DNA from 4 places in the Vibrio sp. 2033 genome. Region 2 is predicted to be linked to each of the others. Evidence: predicted binding sites of a transcription regulator. Region 2 holds the regulator's gene; each other region holds the start of a gene.
What was found. Region 2 encodes PurR, which represses purine synthesis genes. Its sites were predicted from a motif close to TNANGNAAACGTTTNCNTNA; they were not measured.
Positions count from the first base shown of each region.

Region 1 (5,036 bases), on a different contig from region 2:
TATCATACACACTGCGAGTAACACGGCGAACGCCCATTGAGATGTTGAGTTACGACCGATCGCTTTCATTGAATGGAACAAGCTTGCTTTGTGTCCGCGCTCTCTCTCCCAACTGGCATCATACAAGCCCAGCGCGAGAAACGGACCGATTAACATGTAAACAATCAAACTGGGCATGACGACTAAGTGTGTGCCTTGCCACTGTACGAGCAAAACAATGCCTATCGCAGCAGCCATAAAACAGATGCCATAGAAAGCACTAATAAGCGGCATTCGCACGAAGTCATGCAGACCTAATGCGAGCCAATGAAAAGGTGCAGAAAGATTGACCGTATTGCACGGTATGGTTCTGGCGTATTCGTTGTCTGGCACTTCCTTTCGTTTGTTGTGGAAGTCCGATGGATTAACAGTTCGAGGCATAACTCCTCCTTGATTTATTCCCACATTATCCGCTTATACCAACTGACAGCGGTTTTTGTTCAGTCAAACTTGAAGCGACTTTTTCAAGTTTACATCTGAGCATTGGCTTAGTTTGGTATCGGCCATAAAGATGCCTGACTCATGTCTTTACTTAAGTGTTGCTTCCACAGTCGCCAGCATCCGACGTCTCTATTTAAATTGGAGTTAACAATATTTTAACTATTGGCGGAGATGGGATAATTTACAAATAATTGCTTAAAATTTATTCGGTATAAAAATGAGGGAGAAACAGGACTGCTTTGTGGGGCAGGGCGGTATGAGCCGAAATGGCTGGATAAAAGTTGCTGAAAATAAAAAGCCCCCGCCATAGGCGAGGGCTTGATTGATTCTTGCTTGGCTTGATTATTTGATGCCAGCGAAATCGCGTAGAAGTGCAGCTTTGTCTGTCGCTTCCCACGGGAATTCTTCACGACCGAAGTGACCGTAAGCCGCTGTCTTCTTGTAGATAGGTTGAAGAAGGTTAAGCATTTCTTGTAGACCGTATGGACGTAGGTCGAAGAATTGACGAACCGCTTCAATGATGATGTCGTGAGATACTTTCTCAGTACCGAACGTTTCCACCATGATAGACGTTGGATCAGCAACACCGATTGCGTAAGAAAGTTGGATCTCACAACGGTCAGCCATGCCTGCGGCTACGATGTTTTTCGCTACGTAGCGTGCTGCGTATGCTGCACTACGGTCAACTTTTGATGGATCTTTACCAGAAAACGCACCGCCACCGTGACGAGCTGCGCCGCCGTAGGTATCTACGATGATCTTACGACCAGTTAGACCACAGTCACCCATAGGACCACCGATTACGAAGCGACCGGTTGGATTAATGAAGAAGTTTGTTTCTTTGTTGATCCACTCAGAAGGTAGCACTGGCTTAATGATCTCTTCCATTACCGCTTCACGCAGGTCTGAAGTTGAGATTGAGTCACAGTGTTGAGTTGAAAGAACAACCGCGTCGATACCAACGATGTTACCTTGATCGTATTGGAATGTTACCTGAGATTTTGCATCAGGACGCAACCAAGGTAGTGTGCCGTTTTTACGAACTTCTGCTTGCTTTTGAACAAGACGGTGAGAGTAAGTAATTGGCGCTGGCATTAGTACTTCAGTTTCGTTACAAGCGTAACCAAACATGATGCCTTGGTCGCCTGCACCTTGTTCTTTAGGGTCAGCTTTATCAACACCTTGGTTGATATCTGGCGACTGTTTACCGATTGTGTTTAGTACCGCACAAGAATCTGCGTCAAAGCCCATATCTGAATGTACGTAGCCGATTTCACGAACGGTTTCACGAGTTAACTCTTCGATGTCTACCCATGCTGAAGTCGTGATTTCACCACCCACCATTACCATACCGGTTTTAACGTAAGTCTCACATGCAACACGAGCCTTTGGATCTTGCTCTAGAATCGCGTCAAGAACCGCATCAGAAATCTGGTCTGCAATTTTATCTGGATGACCTTCTGATACTGACTCAGAAGTAAACAGGTGCTTAGCCATGTTAGCTCCACTATATCTGGTTTAAAACTGGGGAATGATAAACTCTCCAGCGCAAATTAATACTAATTTTTGTAGGTGTATCTACATCTAGACGTCTATTCTAAATTTGATTGCTCGAATTACAAGCTCTTTTTTGGTTTTTGTTATAACCAAACGTTTGCCTGATTTATTGATAATTTTAAGAACTTCGAACGATTTGGCGCGAAAGGTGCAATATTTGTGAGGTTTTGGACTGGAAAACGTTTGCACACCCAACAGGGCTTTGAGAGAATTATGACCTACTTTTCGTTTCGCTTAATGTACTCAGGAGCAGACATGTCGTCTCGTAAACATCTTGCCAATGCAATTCGTGCTCTAAGCATGGATGGTGTTCAACAAGCTAACTCAGGCCACCCAGGCGCACCAATGGGTATGGCTGATATCGCTGAAGTTCTTTGGCGCTCTCACCTAAACCATAACCCTTCAAACCCAGAGTGGGCCGACCGCGATCGCTTTGTGCTGTCAAACGGTCATGGGTCAATGCTTATTTACTCTCTACTGCACTTAAGCGGTTACGAGCTATCTATTGACGATCTGAAAAACTTCCGTCAATTGCACTCAAAAACCCCAGGTCACCCAGAGTACGGCTACGCGCCTGGTATCGAGACAACAACGGGTCCTCTAGGTCAAGGCATCACTAACGCTGTTGGTATGGCGATCGCAGAGAAAGCACTAGCGGCACAGTTCAACAAAGAAGGTCACGATATCGTTGACCACTTTACGTATGTGTTCATGGGTGACGGCTGTCTAATGGAAGGTATCTCGCATGAAGCATGCTCTCTTGCTGGGACGTTAGGTCTAGGCAAACTGATCGCGTTTTGGGATGACAACGGCATTTCTATCGACGGTCACGTTGAAGGCTGGTTCTCTGACGATACACCTAAGCGTTTTGAAGCGTACGGCTGGCATGTAATCCCAGCAGTCGATGGTCACGACTCAGACGCGATCAACGCAGCAATTGAAGCAGCAAAAGCGGACCCACGTCCTACGCTTATCTGTACCAAAACAATTATCGGTTTCGGTTCTCCTAACAAGTCTGGTTCGCACGACTGTCACGGTGCACCACTAGGTCACGATGAAATCCAAGCGGCTCGCGAATACCTAGGTTGGGAGTACGGCCCATTTGAGATCCCGGCAGATGTTTACGCTGAGTGGGATGCAAAAGAAGCGGGCGCCGCGAAAGAAGCAGCTTGGAATGAAAAATTCGAAGCATACGCTGCAGCTTACCCTGCTGAAGCGGCAGAGCTTAAACGTCGTCTAAACGGCGAACTTCCTGCACAGTGGGAAGAAAAAGCGAACCAAATCATTGCTGATCTCCAAGCAAACCCAGCGAACATTGCATCACGTAAAGCATCGCAAAATGCACTAGAAGCGTTTGGTCAAATGCTTCCTGAGTTTATGGGTGGTTCTGCTGACCTAGCGCCTTCTAACCTGACCATGTGGTCTGGTTCTAAGTCTCTAGAAACGGAGGACTTCTCTGGCAACTACATCCACTATGGTGTACGTGAATTCGGTATGACTGCTATCATCAACGGTATCGCATTGCACGGTGGTTTCGTTCCTTACGGCGCAACATTCCTAATGTTCATGGAATACGCTCGTAACGCAATGCGTATGGCTGCGCTGATGAAAATTCAGAACATCCAAGTTTACACGCATGATTCGATCGGTCTTGGCGAAGATGGCCCAACTCACCAACCTGTTGAGCAAATGGCGTCTCTACGTGTAACTCCAAACATGAGCACATGGCGCCCATGTGACCAAGTTGAGTCTGCAGTTGCATGGAAACTAGCGATTGAACGTAAAGATGCACCAACTGCACTTATCTTCTCTCGTCAAAACCTAGCGCAACAAGAGCGTACTGCTGAACAAGTCGCAGACATCGCGAAAGGTGCTTACATCCTGAAAGATAGCGAAGGTAAGCCTGAGCTAATCCTTATCGCAACAGGTTCTGAGGTTGAGCTTGCAGTGAAAGCCGCTGAGCAACTAACTTCAGAAGGCAAGAAAGTACGCGTTGTTTCAATGCCATCAACAGATGCATTCGACAAACAAGACGCCGCTTACCGTGAAGCTGTACTGCCATCAGACGTAACGGCACGTATCGCTATTGAAGCGGGCATTGCTGATTTCTGGTACAAGTACGTTGGCTTCGACGGTCGCATCATCGGTATGACAACATTCGGTGAATCTGCACCTGCTGGTCAGCTATTCGAGATGTTTGGCTTCACGACTGAAAACGTAGTGAACACAGCAAAAGAATTGCTAGCGTAATTGCAGGACCGTCTAAACAGTCGAACGTAAACGACAACTGTTAGATGCTAAAGTTAGAAAGGCCATCATTATGATGGCCTTTTTATTTTTGTCAGGTTTTCCAACCTTGTGGAATGCTTTGGTGAATGCAGTCTAAAAGTACGGATAAGCGCAGTGGTGGTCGTCCTGCTGGTGTATAGCAGTTAATGGAAATAGGCTCAGAAAGCCAACCTTCTAAGCAAGGTGCGATTCGCCCTGGGTGATGTTTCTCATAGCCGCATGCTGTCCAAGTCGGCAGCAGTCCAATACCATGACCATTCGCGATACTGTCTATTTGCATTGCTATGTTGTCGCTGTATAAGCGACTAACAAAGGGTTCTAAAAAGAACTCACCGTGTTGAGGGTGTGCTAGCATCAATCCATTTTCTTGCACTGAACCAAAATCGATCCATGGATGTGCTTCAAGTTCTTTGGGGTGCGGTATAGGCCCATGTTGTTTTAGATAATTTGGAGAGGCAAAAGGCGTATAGCGAAATACCCCCAGCACTTCTTTTCGCCAGTCTAGCTCTTTACGTTCGCCGAGCCAGATGAACAAATCTGGGTCATGATGCGCCTCAGAAAAGTCACTGGTAAGTTGAACTCTAACATCGGGATTATCAGCAAGAAAACGATTGAGTACGCCGCCGAGCCAGCTTCTAACTAAGGCAGTGTGACAAACAATATGCAGTGGCCCTGAAACTTGGTTCGTTAAACCTTGAAGTGCATCATAA
Region 1 is NZ_JAWOVC010000019.1:12,162-17,197, forward strand. Features, by position in the region: gene R7P74_RS19930 (DUF2189 domain-containing protein) at 1-420, opposite strand, end outside; gene metK (methionine adenosyltransferase) at 823-1,977, opposite strand; gene tkt (transketolase) at 2,293-4,287, shown strand; gene R7P74_RS19945 (LysR family transcriptional regulator) at 4,379-5,036, opposite strand, start outside.
Region 1: metK (methionine adenosyltransferase) is a predicted target of PurR. The motif match lies at 2,123-2,142, and genes of this name have one in related genera.

Region 2 (5,036 bases):
TTGATTCCAATTTGGGATATATGTAATAAGACAGTAGGAAAACCGAAAAAATTTCACAAAAAAACCGCAGATTAGACTGCGGTTTTACAAGATAGTTTTTAGGCCGACTTTTATTGGAGGCCGTTCATCAACTCATCTCGGCGAGCTTGAGGTACCACACTCCAATGAGTGCCGTTGATAGCACCTTCTAGTGCCCATAGCAACTCAATGTTGACGGTTGCAGAGTGCGTATCTCTTATCGCTTTATAGGCGTTAAGCGCACCTTCCTCTTCAAGCTTCTCTACGGATTCGATGCCGGCTTTTTTTAGCATGCGCTCGGTAGCCAGTCGTAAGTTAGGCAAATCTTTCAAACGGTTAGGCTTTGTACTTGCTTGCTGTTCTTTCTCAAGCTTTGCCTTTTTCAATGATTGATTCGCTACTTCGATTAAGCGTTCGCTTGATTCCCATAAATCGCTGGAAATAGCGTAGTACTTTGTAACGACTGGAAAGCCACGTTTTTTATAAACGTAAGGCTTTAGCCCTTGTTTCTCGAAGTCAGATGAAGTTTTTTGGTCTGCTCTGATATGAAGCTGATTGTTTACCACTAGTGCAAACATTGTTTCATCAGCGAATAGTCCGAAGCCACCAAACATTGAGCGCGACTTGATATTACCAAGTGCCTCAAATAGCTTCATAGAGTCTTTGAGTATCGGTTTATCCATGTTTTGTTATCTCGGTGTAATTAATATTACGCCACCAAAAGTCAGGTCCGAGAGAGTAGCAAACATGCGTAAAAACAATGTCATTACAGAGTAAAGTCATTGCTTACACACTTGCCATCGGTAACCCCGCTACCTTCCATATCGTAATATGGTTCAGGCCGGAGGCTTTGCGTCCCACTCTTTCGAATGGTTTGCCCTGTGCGTGACACAATGAGCATACTTCTTATATTGAATTAACATCACGGTTTAGCGTTAAAAGTGTGATTTCGGTTCAATAAAAATGATAGATTGAATGCTCTATTTTGCATATGGAAAGGTGCAAATTGGCCTTTGAAAAGGAGTTCTTAATATATATTACATTTATATAAAACAGGGAGTTAACGTTAGTCAATTGTTATTAGAGTGGTGTGAAGTATTAGAGAATGCTTAATTTTTCCAAAAAAATAAGCGCCCCTGTAGAGCGCTTATTTAACCGTGTTAAATACAGTGAAATTTAGTTCATTTTTTTCACAGTATTTCGAATTACAAGCTCAGGTTGCATTTCGAAAATTCGTTTTTCGTGTTCTTTATCTTTGATACGCTCAAGTAGAATTTCGAATGCATTTTTACCAACACGACGTTTAGGTTGGTGGATAGTCGTTAGCGGTGGAGAGAAGTATTCTGCAAGCTCGATGTTGTCGTAGCCGATCACTGAAATATCTTCAGGAATTTTGATCCCGTTTTGTTGCAAGCGGCTCATTAGGCCGAGAGCCATTGTGTCGTTAAAACAGAATACCGCCGTCGGGCGCTTGTCCATTGCGGTAATTTTATCTGCAACTAATACGGCCGTATCACATTCAAAGTTACCTTCAAGGATCCAGTCTTCATTTACAGCTAGGTTCGCTTCGCTCATTGCGCGACGGAAACCTGCAATGCGCTCTTGGCAAGCAAGCTTTTCAAAATGACCGCTTAGACAAGCGATATCCGTATGACCATTGTCAATCAGATGTTTGGTCGCAATGTAGCCACCTTCTTCTGAGTTATCCATGATTTTGTCTGCTTGCGAGCTCTCTGGGCCCCAATCCATGACCACTTTAGGAATGTCCGCATGACGGTCAAGCATCTCTTTTAGTTCTTCGGTTAAGTCAGAACACATCACTAGGATGCCATCAACGCGCTTTTCAGCCAGCATACGAATGTAATCGCGTTGTTTTTCGTAAATCCCGCCTGTGTTACATAAAATCAGAGTATAGCCTTGGCGGTAACAGTAGCTCTCAACGCCATCAATCACTTCTGAGAAAAATAGGTTAGTTGATTGAGTTACTAACATGCCAATCGTACGAGTTGAGTTGCATTTTAGGCTGCGTGCAACGGCACTTGGCGCGTAATTCAGCTCGTCAACGGCTTTCATTACTTTTTCTTGCGTTGCTTCTGCAACGAAACGCGTTTTATTGATAACGTGCGAAACTGTCGTAGTGGAAACGCCGGCTAAGCGAGCAACGTCTTTTATCGTGGCCATAAATGGTGTCCTGTATCGAGCTACTGAAATATGTCGTATTGGATGTACCTGATGCTCTAATGGTTTCACACCTAGCAATATAAAATTGGCGCTAAGTGTCTCGGCAGCGGTTGATCCAAGTGCGACAAAAGGGTGCGTAGCAGCATCGGTCGATGAATTTTATCTTTTTTCTATCTGATGAGAAATTGCCATCAACCTGTTAAGAAAACACAAAAACCGCTATATTTCAGCGGTTTACATATAAATCATATTTAATCGTTTGCGCTCACATTTTAGCCCTATGTGGACTGACTAGCAATGTTTTCAGCACGAGATTTGTGTATTTGAAGTCACATTTTGACTGCTAAATAACCAAGCGTCTTTGCGCTAAGTTAAGGCAAACGAATATTATACCCAAGTTACTTACAATTGGTCACTTTCGGCATACAGGAAGCCCGATAGGCAGGCTCCCTAAAAATAGGCGGCAATTATTCACCAAGAAGGTAGGCGCTGTCTAGTTTACAAAATGCAACTAATAGTTTCGCGACACTCGAGTAAAATCCAAATTCGTCGAATTGTTTACATTTGTCTGAAAACTGAGGTAACCAAGACATCAATTGTTGCTGGATAAAGTCGTTTTGTTTAACGAAGGCTTCTTCCATGTGTTTTTCTTGTTCAAGCTCGTTTGAGCGGATAATCATGTTCCCGAGAAAGTCGAGCTCAACGGCTAAGTGATCCGCAGGTTCCTTTAGGTTTTCGTCTACTTGAACGCCAAATTCAGCCATCAACTTTTCCATTTCCTCAGCTGGCTTGTCATTCAGTAAACCTGATTCACCAATGTACATGGATGCGTAAGGAAGAGCGCCGTATTTTTCTGTCTTCAAAAACAGTTCACAAAAGTCAGCTGCAAGCTCTAGTTGTGCATCTTCACGATCTTGTAACCGATTCAGCGCATCAACTAGGCTATCAACGGCTGGTTTCAGCGACTCATTTTCACCTAAGCCTGCGAGAAAACTGCGAATTTCAACACTGTGATAGGCTTCCAATTCTTTCTCTGTTAGTTCTTTTGCGAACAAGCTCGAAAACCACCAGTAAATTTCAGCGCGTTTTTCATTAAAAGCTTTCACTTCTTGCATTTTGGGCTCCTGAATGATGCTTCAAGTCATGCATCACAAAGTCAATTAGGGATATCCCCTAAGTGTAATCAATTAAAATGAATAGCAGTAACTATAATTGTTATGTTTTATGGTCAAAAATGACCGTTTATTAATAGCAGTGGGTAAGCTTGTTTTGAATCAATAAAAACGCTAAATCTTGCGTTTTAATGTATCTATGACTAGAAATGTTACTAGTTATGAATAGAATACGTCTTGGATAATAAGAAGACAGAAAAGTGGTGTAAATGAGCTATCACGTATTAGTCGTAGAAGATGATGTTGTAACTCGTAGTAAGCTTGCGGGATATTTCCAAAATGAGGGCTACCAAGTCAGCGAAGCAGAGAGTGGCGCGGAAATGCGTGAAGTTTTGCAAGCGGGCGATGTAGACCTGATCATGCTGGATATTAACCTGCCTGGTGAAGACGGCCTGATGCTTACTCGTGAGTTACGTAGCCAATCGGATATTGGTATCATATTAGTAACAGGACGCACGGATAGCATTGATAAAATCGTAGGCCTAGAAATGGGTGCTGACGATTATGTGACAAAACCTTTTGAACTGAGAGAGCTGTTAGTTCGCGTTAAAAACTTGCTGTGGCGTATTTCAGCAGCGCGCAGTGGCAGCTCGAAAGCGAATGAAACCAGTGAAGAGCACATTGTGCGCTTTGGGGAGTGGACATTCGACATTCAACGTCGCGCACTTAGCCGCAACGGTGAGCCAGTAAAACTAACTAAAGCAGAGTATGAACTTTTGGTGGCATTATCGTCTTACCCTAACCAGGTGTTAAGTCGTGAGCGTATTTTGAACATGATCAGCCATCGAGTGGATGCGCCGAATGACCGCACCATTGATGTTCTTATTCGACGTATGCGCGCAAAAATGGAGTTCGATCCTAAGAACCCACAGATTTTTGTAACGGTACACGGCGAGGGCTATATGTTTGCTGGTGACTAGTTTGAACATAACTCAATCGTAAAAAGAAAAAGGAGAGCTTCGGCTCTCCTTTTTTGTGGCTTCAAGATAATACTAGTTTGCTTCAACCATTGGTGTTTGGCCGACAGTATCACGCAACCTTTGCCAAATACTGCCCAAGTACTCATGCCAATAAAGCTCTGTTTGTTCTAAGTAACGCGCTTTAGGTGAGTATTTATCCCAAGGTTGACTGATTTCGCTAATAGCTAAGAAGTTGGTCGGAGCTGGGATTGGTTTAATGCCTGCTGCGTTGAACTCATACAATGCACGGCTCATGTGGCTTGCAGAGGTGACTAACACAATCTCCTTTTGCTGAACGAATGCAGCCGCTTGACGTGCCTCTTCCCACGTATCCTTTGCATCCTCTAATAAAATGATATCGGATTTTGCTACACCTAAGGCTAGGGCAACGTTCGCCATCATTCTCGCGTGGCTAATTTCAGATCCGCCAGCATAGCCGGATAAGATTAATTTCGCGCCTGGATACATTCTTAAAATACGAATGCCCTCAGTTAAGCGCATTAATGCTGCACGGCTTAACTGCGAGGTGGGTGGAATTTCGTCATCGATAACATGACCATTCCCTAAAACCATCACGTAGTCGATGGTGCCAGAAACTGGCAAAAAGGCTTTATGCTCTCGCTCTAACGGCATAAGAAGCTTGGTTGAAACAGGTTGGAAGGCAACAAGAAAAATGCCAACAAAAGAGAATAGAACAACGAAGCAG
Region 2 is NZ_JAWOVC010000001.1:650,623-655,658, reverse strand. Features, by position in the region: gene R7P74_RS02935 (TfoX/Sxy family DNA transformation protein) at 111-701, opposite strand; cyclic di-GMP riboswitch class I at 818-907, opposite strand; gene purR (HTH-type transcriptional repressor PurR) at 1,195-2,199, opposite strand; gene torD (molecular chaperone TorD) at 2,667-3,314, opposite strand; gene torR (two-component system response regulator TorR) at 3,581-4,291, shown strand; gene elyC (envelope biogenesis factor ElyC) at 4,364-5,036, opposite strand, start outside.

Region 3 (5,036 bases), on a different contig from region 2:
CACACTCGTTGTTAAGAATGACGGTGACTTTGACAACACCTAAATCAAAAGACCTGGTCATTCTAGCGAGCTCAAGCGAGACTAAGAATCTGCTAACAGCAAACGCCTTTCTTTCCAACTTACCTTCACCACTGCACAATCGGACGATAGATTCTGAATAACCCTTTGACTTCTAGCTGAGTTGTTTTAGGTCAATAGCGTATCTGCCTCTTTGTGCTTATACTGGGCACATTGGTTACTAGCACGAAATTTCCATGAAACAATCTCTACAGATCTGGCTTGAAGCCGCTCGTCCAAAAACATTACCTCTGGCATTGGTCTCTATCTTAACAGGTAGCGTGCTCGCCTACTCGGTGGGTCATTTCTCACTGACGATTGCCATCATGGCTTTCGTAACCGCGACATTGCTGCAAATTCTGTCCAACCTGGCAAACGACTATGGCGATGCCGTTCAAGGTACAGATAACGACAAACGCCTCGGTCCATTACGAGCGATGCAGTCTGGCGCGGTAAGTGCTAAACAGATGAAACAAGCGATTATCTTTAACATCGTTCTGACCGCAATCTCAGGCTTGGTGTTAGTTTTCTATTCACTAAGTTCACTGGAAAGCATTGTTACTTTTATCGGGCTGGGAATTTTGGCCATTCTCGCAGCCATTGCTTATACCATGGGTAGCAAACCATACGGTTACGTGGGGCTTGGCGATATATCAGTGTTCTTGTTTTTTGGTCTACTAGGCGTATCCGGTACCTACTTCTTGCATACTGGTCACGTAGACACCACGCTATTCTTACCTGCTTTAGGCTGCGGTTTACTCGCCGTTGCAGTCCTCAATATCAACAATATGCGTGATATAGAGAACGACCGAGAGTGTGGTAAACGCACGGTGGCGGTACGCTTAGGTCAACGTAAAGCCAAACATTACCACTTTATTTTACTTGGCGGAGCTATCCTTGCCTTTGCAGCTTACTTGTTAATTCAAGACAAACCCGTTTGGATTAGCTTGCCATTTTTACTTAGTATTTATTTCGTGGCCGATCATGGTAAAGCAGTTTGGTATACACAAAAGCCCGCTCAAATAGCACCAATGATGCCAGTCATCGTGAAATGCTCTCTAGTCACCAACGTTTTGTTTGCAACAATTGTGGTAGCTCAAACTCTAGTAAGTTAAAAAAGGATTGTCATTGCATTGACTTAATGCCTAGATATACTCAAAGACAACCAATTTCTGTTTAGAAAGGTACGCTATGGAATACAATACCTCAGCACTCTGTGATATCTACCTCGATCAGGTAGATGTGGTTGAACCAATGTTCAGTAACTTTGGCGGTCGCGCTTCATTTGCCGGGCAAATCACCACCATCAAGTGTTTTGAAGATAATTCGTTGATCCGCGAGACATTAGAGCAAGATGGACTTGGTCGCGTTTTGTTAATTGACGGTGGCGGTTCCCTACGTAAAGCCCTTATCGATGCAGAAATCGCAACCATTGCGGAAGAAAACGAGTGGGAAGGCATTGTCGTTTACGGCTGTGTTCGTGAAGTAGATGAACTTGAAGATATGAACTTAGGCATTCAAGCCCTCGCTTCTATTCCTGTTGGAGCGACCAGTCAGGGTATTGGCGAATTGGATGTACCAGTCAACTTTGGCGGCGTTAGCTTCCTTCCAGAAGATTACATTTATGCTGATAGCACCGGAATTATCCTGTCGCCTGAACCATTGAATATTGATTTAGAGTTGGATGAAGAAGCATAGCGAGTCTTAGGTGTCTAAGTTATAGGGTCTTCTCTTAGCTATCAGCGCCTAGCCTTGTCTTAACATTTTCTACTTCCCTAAAACACAAACACCCGCTTAACGCGGGTGTTTTTAATTTGGAATGAAGAAGCCGAATTATTCCACTTCGTCCATTTTGCCAAGTAGTGCACGAATGCGCTCTTGCCATTGTGCGTGCTCTTGCTGTGCTTGTTGTGCTTTTTGCTCTAGCTCTTCACGTTGAGAGCGAAGCTCGTTAGCTTCTTCCGCAAGTTTAGCTTTATCTTCTTTCAGCTCTTCGACTTCCATCTGAAGAAGAGTGATTGTGTCAACTGCAGTTTGAATTTTAGATTCTAGTTGTTCTAGTACTTCAAAAGACATCTTGGCCTACCTATGTTATTCCGTTGGGACGATGTGCGAGATTGATGCACACCTAACCTATATAAGGTTCATTCTACTCAGCGTCGCGATGAGAAACACTCACTATATTCGATATTTTGCATCATTCGGTCAAAAAATCAGCGCAATCTCACTAAACGCTGACTTTTCTTGTCGCCGAAGCATTTTTGAGCAAGGATTTTGCGTCCCGCTACTCTGAAAATCGCCCTAAGTATTGATCAAATTCAAGTTAGATAAAGTAAAAGCCTCGCAAAAAGGCAAACGTTTACTCGACCTTGTGATAGAATCGCCGCGCAAATTCTTCTTCCCTCTTGCTTACTTGGAGACATCATGAAACGCGATTTAGCAATGGCATTTTCCCGTGTGACTGAAGGTGCAGCTCTGGCTGGTTACAAATGGCTTGGCCGTGGCGATAAAAACGCAGCCGATGGCGCAGCTGTTGAAGTTATGCGCACGCTACTGAACAAAACAGATATCAGTGGTGAAATTGTCATTGGTGAGGGTGAAATCGATGATGCGCCAATGCTGTACATTGGAGAGCAAGTTGGTATTGGTGGTGATGAAGTGGATATCGCTGTCGACCCGATTGAAGGAACGCGTATGACGGCAATGGGACAATCGAACGCACTAGCCGTACTTGCCGCAGGTGAGAAAGGCAGCTTTCTTAAAGCGCCAGATATGTACATGGAAAAACTGGTTGTTGGTCCTGGTGCAAAAGGCGTAATTGACTTAGAGAAGCCGTTAAAAGAAAACCTAGAGAACGTAGCAAAAGCCCTGAACAAGTCACTTGATACCCTAGTCGTTATTACCCTTGCGAAACCTCGCCACGATGACGTTATTGTAGAAATGCAAGCAATGGGCGTACGTGTCTTTGCGGTGCCTGATGGTGACGTCGCTGCCTCTATTCTAACTTGTATGCCAGACAGTGAAGTGGACATGATGTACTGTATTGGCGGTGCGCCAGAAGGGGTTGTATCAGCAGCGGTAATTCGAGCGCTAGATGGTGACATGCACGGTCGCCTGCTTCCTCGTCATGAGGTAAAAGGCGATACTGAAGAAAACCACATTTACGGCGCAGATGAACTAAAACGCTGCGATGAAATGGGCGTAAAAGCGAATGTTGTCCTCAAAATGGAAGACATGGCTCGTAGCGACAATGTGGTATTTTCAGCTACAGGCATTACTAAAGGTGACTTGCTAGAAGGCATCTCTCGCCAAGGGAATATCGCAACCACAGAAACGCTGCTCGTGCGTGGTCGATGCCGTACTATTCGTCGCATTAAGTCGACTCACTACCTAGATCGTAAAGATCCAGAAGTGCGTGATATTATTCTTTAAGCATTTCTCGAGGCTCTCGCTCAATCTGAGTTTGAGCCTTTCTTTCCGCACAACGGGCAATAGATTCTGAATCACACTCGTTCCTCGTTGTTCAGAATGACGGTGACTTTAATTAGCTCTAAATCAAAAGAACTCGTCATTCTAGCGAGCACCAGCGAGACTAAGAATCTGGTAACAGCAAACTCCTATTCTTCCTGCTCGTCTTAGCCACTACACAGCCGGACAGTAGATTCTGAATCACATTCGTTCCTCGTTGTTCAGAATGACGGTGACTTTAATAAGCTCTAAATCAAAAGAACTCGTCATTCTAGCGAGCGCCAGCGAGACTAAGAATCTGGTAACAGCAGGCTCCTATTCTTTGCTGGTCATCTTAACCACTGCTCAACCGGACGATAGATTCTGAATCACCTCGTTCCTCGCTGTTCAGAATGACGGCTACCATAGCAAGCTCTAAATCGAAAAAACTCGTCATTCTAGCGAGCTCCAGCGAGACTAAGAATCTGGTAACAGCAACCCCCTATTCTTCCTGCTCGCCTTAACCACTACACAGCCGGGCAATAGATTCTGAATCACACTCGTTCCTCGTTGTTCAGAATGACGGAGACTTTAATAAGCTCTAAATCAAAAGAACTCGTCATTCTAGCGAACTCCAGCGAGACTAAGAATCTGGTAACAGCAGACTCCTATTCTTTCTGCTCACCTTAACCGCTGCACAATCGGACGATAGGTTCTGAATCACCTTATTCCTCGCCGTTCAGAATGACGACATATATTGGCTCATATGAACATAGCCCCCTATAAATCCACACTCAAATTAAGTCAACACTTTTCTTTACTAACCCTATCGCGCATAATATGTACTGACGTATAAATGGTGGGTATATGAAGACCGTAGATAGGATATTGCAAATCGTTAAGCGTGATGGCTCCGTCACTGCAAAACAACTCTCTTCTGAGCTAGGGATGACAACCATGGGGGCTCGTCAGCACCTGCAAAGTTTAGAAGATGATGGCATTCTTTCTATCCATGACGTAAAAGTAAAAGTTGGTCGCCCTGCTCGTCATTGGTCTCTCACTCAAAAAGGTCATGAGCAATTTACTGACCGTCACGGTGAGTTGACCATTCAGTTTATAGAAGCTGTCGAACATATCTTTGGCAAAGATGGACTGGAAAAAGTCACATCAGAAAGGGAAAAACTCACGTTACAAAGTTATCGTCAGCATCTTGAGCAATGCGACTCTCTGCAAAGCAAACTAGAAACACTTGTCACATTAAGAGAGCAAGAAGGCTATATGGCAGAGCTCGAGAAAGATGAGAACGGATTCATCTTGATCGAAAATCACTGTCCGATTTGTAAAGCCGCAACTCGCTGCCCAAGCTTGTGCCAATCAGAATTAAGTGTCTTTCAGTCTTTACTTGGACGTGACACCAAAGTAGAGCGTACCGAACACATCATTAGTGGCCAAAGACGCTGCGTTTACCACATCCAACAACTGCAGTAACCACCACAACCAAACATCGACATGCCGCACTTATTCAATCTCAA
Region 3 is NZ_JAWOVC010000004.1:21,747-26,782, reverse strand. Features, by position in the region: gene R7P74_RS07630 (1,4-dihydroxy-2-naphthoate polyprenyltransferase) at 255-1,172, shown strand; gene rraA (ribonuclease E activity regulator RraA) at 1,249-1,755, shown strand; gene zapB (cell division protein ZapB) at 1,891-2,133, opposite strand; gene glpX (class II fructose-bisphosphatase) at 2,482-3,489, shown strand; gene R7P74_RS07610 (helix-turn-helix transcriptional regulator) at 4,372-4,992, shown strand.
Region 3: glpX (class II fructose-bisphosphatase) is a predicted target of PurR. The motif match lies at 2,405-2,424, and genes of this name have one in related genera.

Region 4 (5,036 bases), 230 kb from region 2:
ACAGACACGAGCCGAGATTTCACGGTAAAAGTCGATGTTCAAAATCTCAACGCAAATTCTCGCTACTACTATCGATTCATGGTTGGAGATGTCACTAGCGAAGTCGGGCAAACGCAAACATTACCAGAGGATGGTGTAGAAAAGGCATCCATGGCGGTTGTTTCTTGTGCAAACTATCCTGCTGGCTATTTCCATGTGTATCGAGAGATCTTAAATCAACATGAGCAAGACCCGTTTGATGTGGTGCTTCATCTCGGTGATTACATTTATGAGTATGGTGCTGGTGGCTACGCTATTGAAGATGCTGAGGATCTAGGGCGAGAGCCAAGCAAAGGCACTGAATGCATTACCTTAGATGATTACCGAAAACGGTATGCGCAATATCGCCAAGATGCTGATCTGCAAGCGTTACATGCGAGCCTACCAATGATTGCTGTCTGGGATGACCATGAGCTTGCAAATGATACTTGGAAAAATGGTGCGGAAAACCATCAAGAAGAGGAAGGCAGTTTTAATGATCGTCGTGCAGCTGCGGCTGCCGCGTGGACAGAATGGTTGCCCGTTCGTGAAAACACTTTCTCAAACATGCTGATTTACCGTCAGTTTTCGTTTGGAAGTTTAGTCAATTTGATGATGCTCGACACGCGACTTGTGGGGCGTGATAAACCGTTGGATTATTTCTCGCTCAGCTCACCAACGATGGAAGCTATTGGCGGTTTAGTTGCCCAGTCGCGTAGTCAAGACCGAGAGCTGTTAGGCGGTGACCAACTCGCTTGGCTGATGGATGCGTTCAGTACGCACGACGCAACTTGGAATGTGCTAGGGCAACAAGTGTTAATGTCTCGTATGGAGTTGCCAAGTTCGGTTATGACCGCGATGTTTCAATTGTTTACTGCCACTGAAGAACAAAAAACAGAGGCGTTATTAGCGGTAAACTCTGCGATTACGGGTTATCTCTCTGACCCAAGTTTAGATACCATTGCTTTGCCATATAACCTAGATGCATGGGATGGCTACTACGTTGAGCGAGAGAAAGTTTATCAACTGGTCAAAGCCAGCAGTGGTAACTTTGTCTGCTTGGCCGGAGATACGCACAACGCATGGGCAAGTGAGCTTAAAGACGTATCTAAGCATCCTATCGGGGTAGAGTTTGCGACTAGCTCTGTGAGTTCCCCTGGGTTAGAGGCCTACCTCGCGTTAGACCCTGTCGCGATCGCTCAAATGGAATACACGCTGCCGCACTTAGTGTCAGAATTACAGTGGGCAGACATCAAACAGCGTGGCTTTATGCGCGTTACTTTTACGCCCGGCAAGGCAGAGTCGACCTGGTATTTCGTATCAACGATTAAAGACAAAACATATCAGGTGACGACCAAGTCAGCCTCCACAACAGATGGCACTACGTTAAATATCGGCTAAACTGAGCCTAATACGAAAAAAGTCCGCAAGCTAGTGCGGACTTTTTATTGGAAAGCGTTTAGCAATCTAGCGACAGTGCTAGTCAATCAATCCGTATTCTTTGCTCAGAACTTCGATGATTTCCGCTTTCGGATTCTCACTCAAATGAATCGGCTTGCCTGTAATCTTCTCGGCAATACCAATGTAGGTGCTCGAAATCGCCATCAAAGATTCGACGGGTAAAGCATTATCACGAGCGAGTGCTTCACGCTCTGGCATACGTTCTTTATTTAGCAAGATATCTGGGTCAGGGAAGTGGTTAAGTAGGAACTGGCGGAAACCTTCTTTTGAGTTCTCTACGATGTGACCTGCTTGGTACTCTTTAGCATCCCATATACGAGATGAGTCTGGTGTACCCACTTCATCCATGTAAATCAGCTTTTCATTGCCAGCAGCATCATGAACATAACCAAATTCGAATTTGGTATCGACAAAGATTTGGTCAATTGTTTCTAATGCTTGGCTGATAACGTTAAAGCCTTCTTTCAGCAGTTTTTCGTAGAGTGCGATATCGTCCGCACTTGAGAAGTTAAATGCTTCGTAGTTGTCTACGATATTTTGACGAGTAATATTAACGTCATCCGCTTCTGGCACACCGGGAATGCCTTTTAGAATGCCTTTTGTGGATGGGGTCATTAGCAACTCTGGCAGTGCTTTGTCTTTTTCTAACCCTTCAGGAAGTTGGATTCCACAAAACTCGCGCTCGCCATTTGCGTAAGCGCGCCACATCGAACCCGTGATGTATTTGCGGCAGATGGCTTCGATTTTTACCGGTTTGACTTTTTGTACAATCCAAACAAAAGGGTGAGGAATGTCTAGAATATGGCTATCTGCTAAGCCATTTTCTTTGAACAGTTTGAACCAGTGATTAGAAATCGCATTAAGCGCAGCCCCTTTACCCGGGACACCATTAAGACCACCTTCAGCATGCCAAATACAATCGAATGCAGAGATTCGGTCGCTAATCACCATGATAGCCAAAGGCGCATCTGGAGCGACATTGTATCCTTTTTCTTTGATCAGTCGGGCGCTGTCTTCTTCAGTTAACCAGTAAACTGAACGAACTTTTCCACTATGAACGGGTTTATGGGTGCGAATTGGCAGGTCGTCATTGACGGCAAGTACTTGATTAGCAAGGCTCATTGCGACATTCCTATCATCTTAATCAAACGTCAGAAAGAGAAGATATTCAGCAAAATGTGGGCGCTGAATAAATCGAATGTGGGCATCATACCAGAACTATTTTAACTCGCCAGAGAAAAAGCAAACGTTTGCCTGTTTTCTTTAATACAAAAAAATACCCCCTTAAAAAGGAGGCGAGATGCAGGATAGATAACGTCGAACTTATTAGTGGTACTTATTAACTCTGCCTTCGACGAAAAAGACTTCACACTGATAGCGCTGCGCCACGTCGCGCAACATAGATTGATTCATAAGTGCAATTTTATTGGATGCGACAACAGCACTGGCATTACCTGATCGGATGGCTTTTATCACGATCTCGACTTCTGAAAGCTGTTGAGAGGGCTTCATTTGAATAACGTTTTTACAGCAAATATTAGAAGCAGTGAGTTGTTCAAAGTCTGGACGAGGGCAGTCTGCTGTAAACAAAATCCATTGTTTCTGCTGCGATAAAACAGCCAGCTTAGATAGAAGCTGATCCGAAACGGCCATGGGCTTAGTTGCTTGTGCCAATACGTTGTAGCGAGAGTATGTATGAGATTGACTTTGTAACTGCATCTTACTGTTCCTTTATACATGCTGTATGTGTATACAGTAGTTTGTTTTGGTGACCTGATCAACCAGTTTCTCAAAAGTTATTTGCGGTTTTTTGAGAAGGAAATAAAAGGATTTGATTCTAAGTGATTGAATTTATGTGGTTGTTTTTCATTTTTGATATGTCTAATATCAATTTAAAAATGTGAGGTGAGTAGAAAACTGGACGAGAGACATACAGGGGTTTACTACTGTATATACAGGTGTTTTTCACGGACAATGGTTTGTATACAGTGGGAGAGGGCTGATAACCGATGCGACGTGCTATGTAAGATAGGAGGGAATACGAGATAGAGATTGGAAATAGGGCTTGGCCGATCAAAAAAGCGCCTTAAGAGGCGCCTTTGAAAATCAGTTCCGTTGATTCCGTCTTGCTTAGCTCGCTCGTTGCAAGCGTTCGCGCATTTGTAATTCGCCTTGGTTAAATAGGCGCACGTCGATTTTCGCCATGTCGTAACAAGCTTTACATGAGTAGTGGTGCTTGCCATCTAAATAATCGTGACGAGTTACAAGGCTAGGTTTTTTACACCAATCACAGGTGCCTTCTTCAGTGAACATTGATTTTCTCCCCACCTAGATTAATTTGAGTCGTTAGGTGTTATTTTGCGCCGGGCATTATGGCATAAAAGCGCGACTTAAGTTAAATGTCTGTTAATTTGTTTGAGAGGGAGATCGATTGCGGCGCTTGATTATATAGGTCTAAAAGCATGCTAGCCAAAGTATCCTGACCTATTTTTACTGTTTTGTAACATTTTGTGAGACGAGCTTAAAGGCATGATTGAGTCGCTTCATTTCTTCTTCACTGCCTCTTGTGTCAGGATGATAAAGCTTTGATAGCTGTCTATAGCGTAGCTTGATTGCTTGTAAATCAGGGATGTGTTGTGGTGTGTAGCCAAACATAGCACACGCGACGCTTAGCTTATGGTTCTCTGCCTGGGTTTTGGATTTCTTAAATTCTTTGAATACTTTCTCTAGCTGGCGTTTCAGTTGCTTGTTCGTAAACTCTAGCTCTTTTATTTTTTTCGCCATTCGTTGATTTTGGCTTTCCTCTTTGGCTTCAAGCGCTTTTCTATTCTGCTTAAGTTTCTTGATTACGAGAAAACTTAAGCCGCTGATGATGAGTATCGCCGCTAGCCAGATCAGCCATAAAAACTGCGAGTGTTCTACTTTGGGGTTTGCAACTGTGCTTTTCTCTTCCTGTGCTTGCTCAGCCTTTTTATCGAGCGACTTTATTTGCGAGACTTGTTTAGCTCGCAGTTGGTTGAAGCGCTGCTCTAACAGTTGATTATAAGCTTGTTCTGCTGCTGGATTATGCTGAGAAGCCATTTGATACAAGGCTTCAGTCAATTGAGCAGTTGTGACCTTATCTGGATTGCGCTGAATAAAATCGGCGAGAAGAAAGCCACGATCGGTTGGGTCATTGAGTGCGATAGAGGTTAGCCAATATAACGCTTGTGTTTCATTTTTTTCGCCATTTATCCCTTTAGCAAAGTCGTTCGCGAGCTGTTTTTGCGCAGGGAGGTAACCTTGGTTGGCGGATTGCTCTAGCCAGTAGCGCGTTTCTGGTGAGGCTTCAGCTTTGTTTGATGCCAATAATTGTTGTGCGTACTCGTATTGTTCGATGGGGTCATTTGGAGCTTGAGAGGCAAGTGAGTAGCCAGAAAAGCTGAGGCTAAATAAGCAGAGTAGGGCAGACGTTTTGACAGACATTAATATGTCAGGCCTAACGATAATGGTTAGGCCTGCTCCGGTAATTTTTTATTATTACCGTTATGGTGCAACCAAATTACTTCAGTGGCAAG
Region 4 is NZ_JAWOVC010000001.1:421,079-426,114, reverse strand. Features, by position in the region: gene R7P74_RS01920 (alkaline phosphatase D family protein) at 1-1,419, shown strand, start outside; gene R7P74_RS01915 (phosphoribosylaminoimidazolesuccinocarboxamide synthase) at 1,498-2,601, opposite strand; gene R7P74_RS01910 (SulA-like leucine-rich domain-containing protein) at 2,806-3,198, opposite strand; gene R7P74_RS01905 (hypothetical protein) at 3,610-3,792, opposite strand; gene R7P74_RS01900 (molecular chaperone DnaJ) at 3,970-4,944, opposite strand; gene R7P74_RS01895 (OmpA family protein) at 5,021-5,036, opposite strand, start outside.
Region 4: R7P74_RS01915 (phosphoribosylaminoimidazolesuccinocarboxamide synthase) is a predicted target of PurR. The motif match lies at 2,718-2,737, and genes of this name have one in related genera.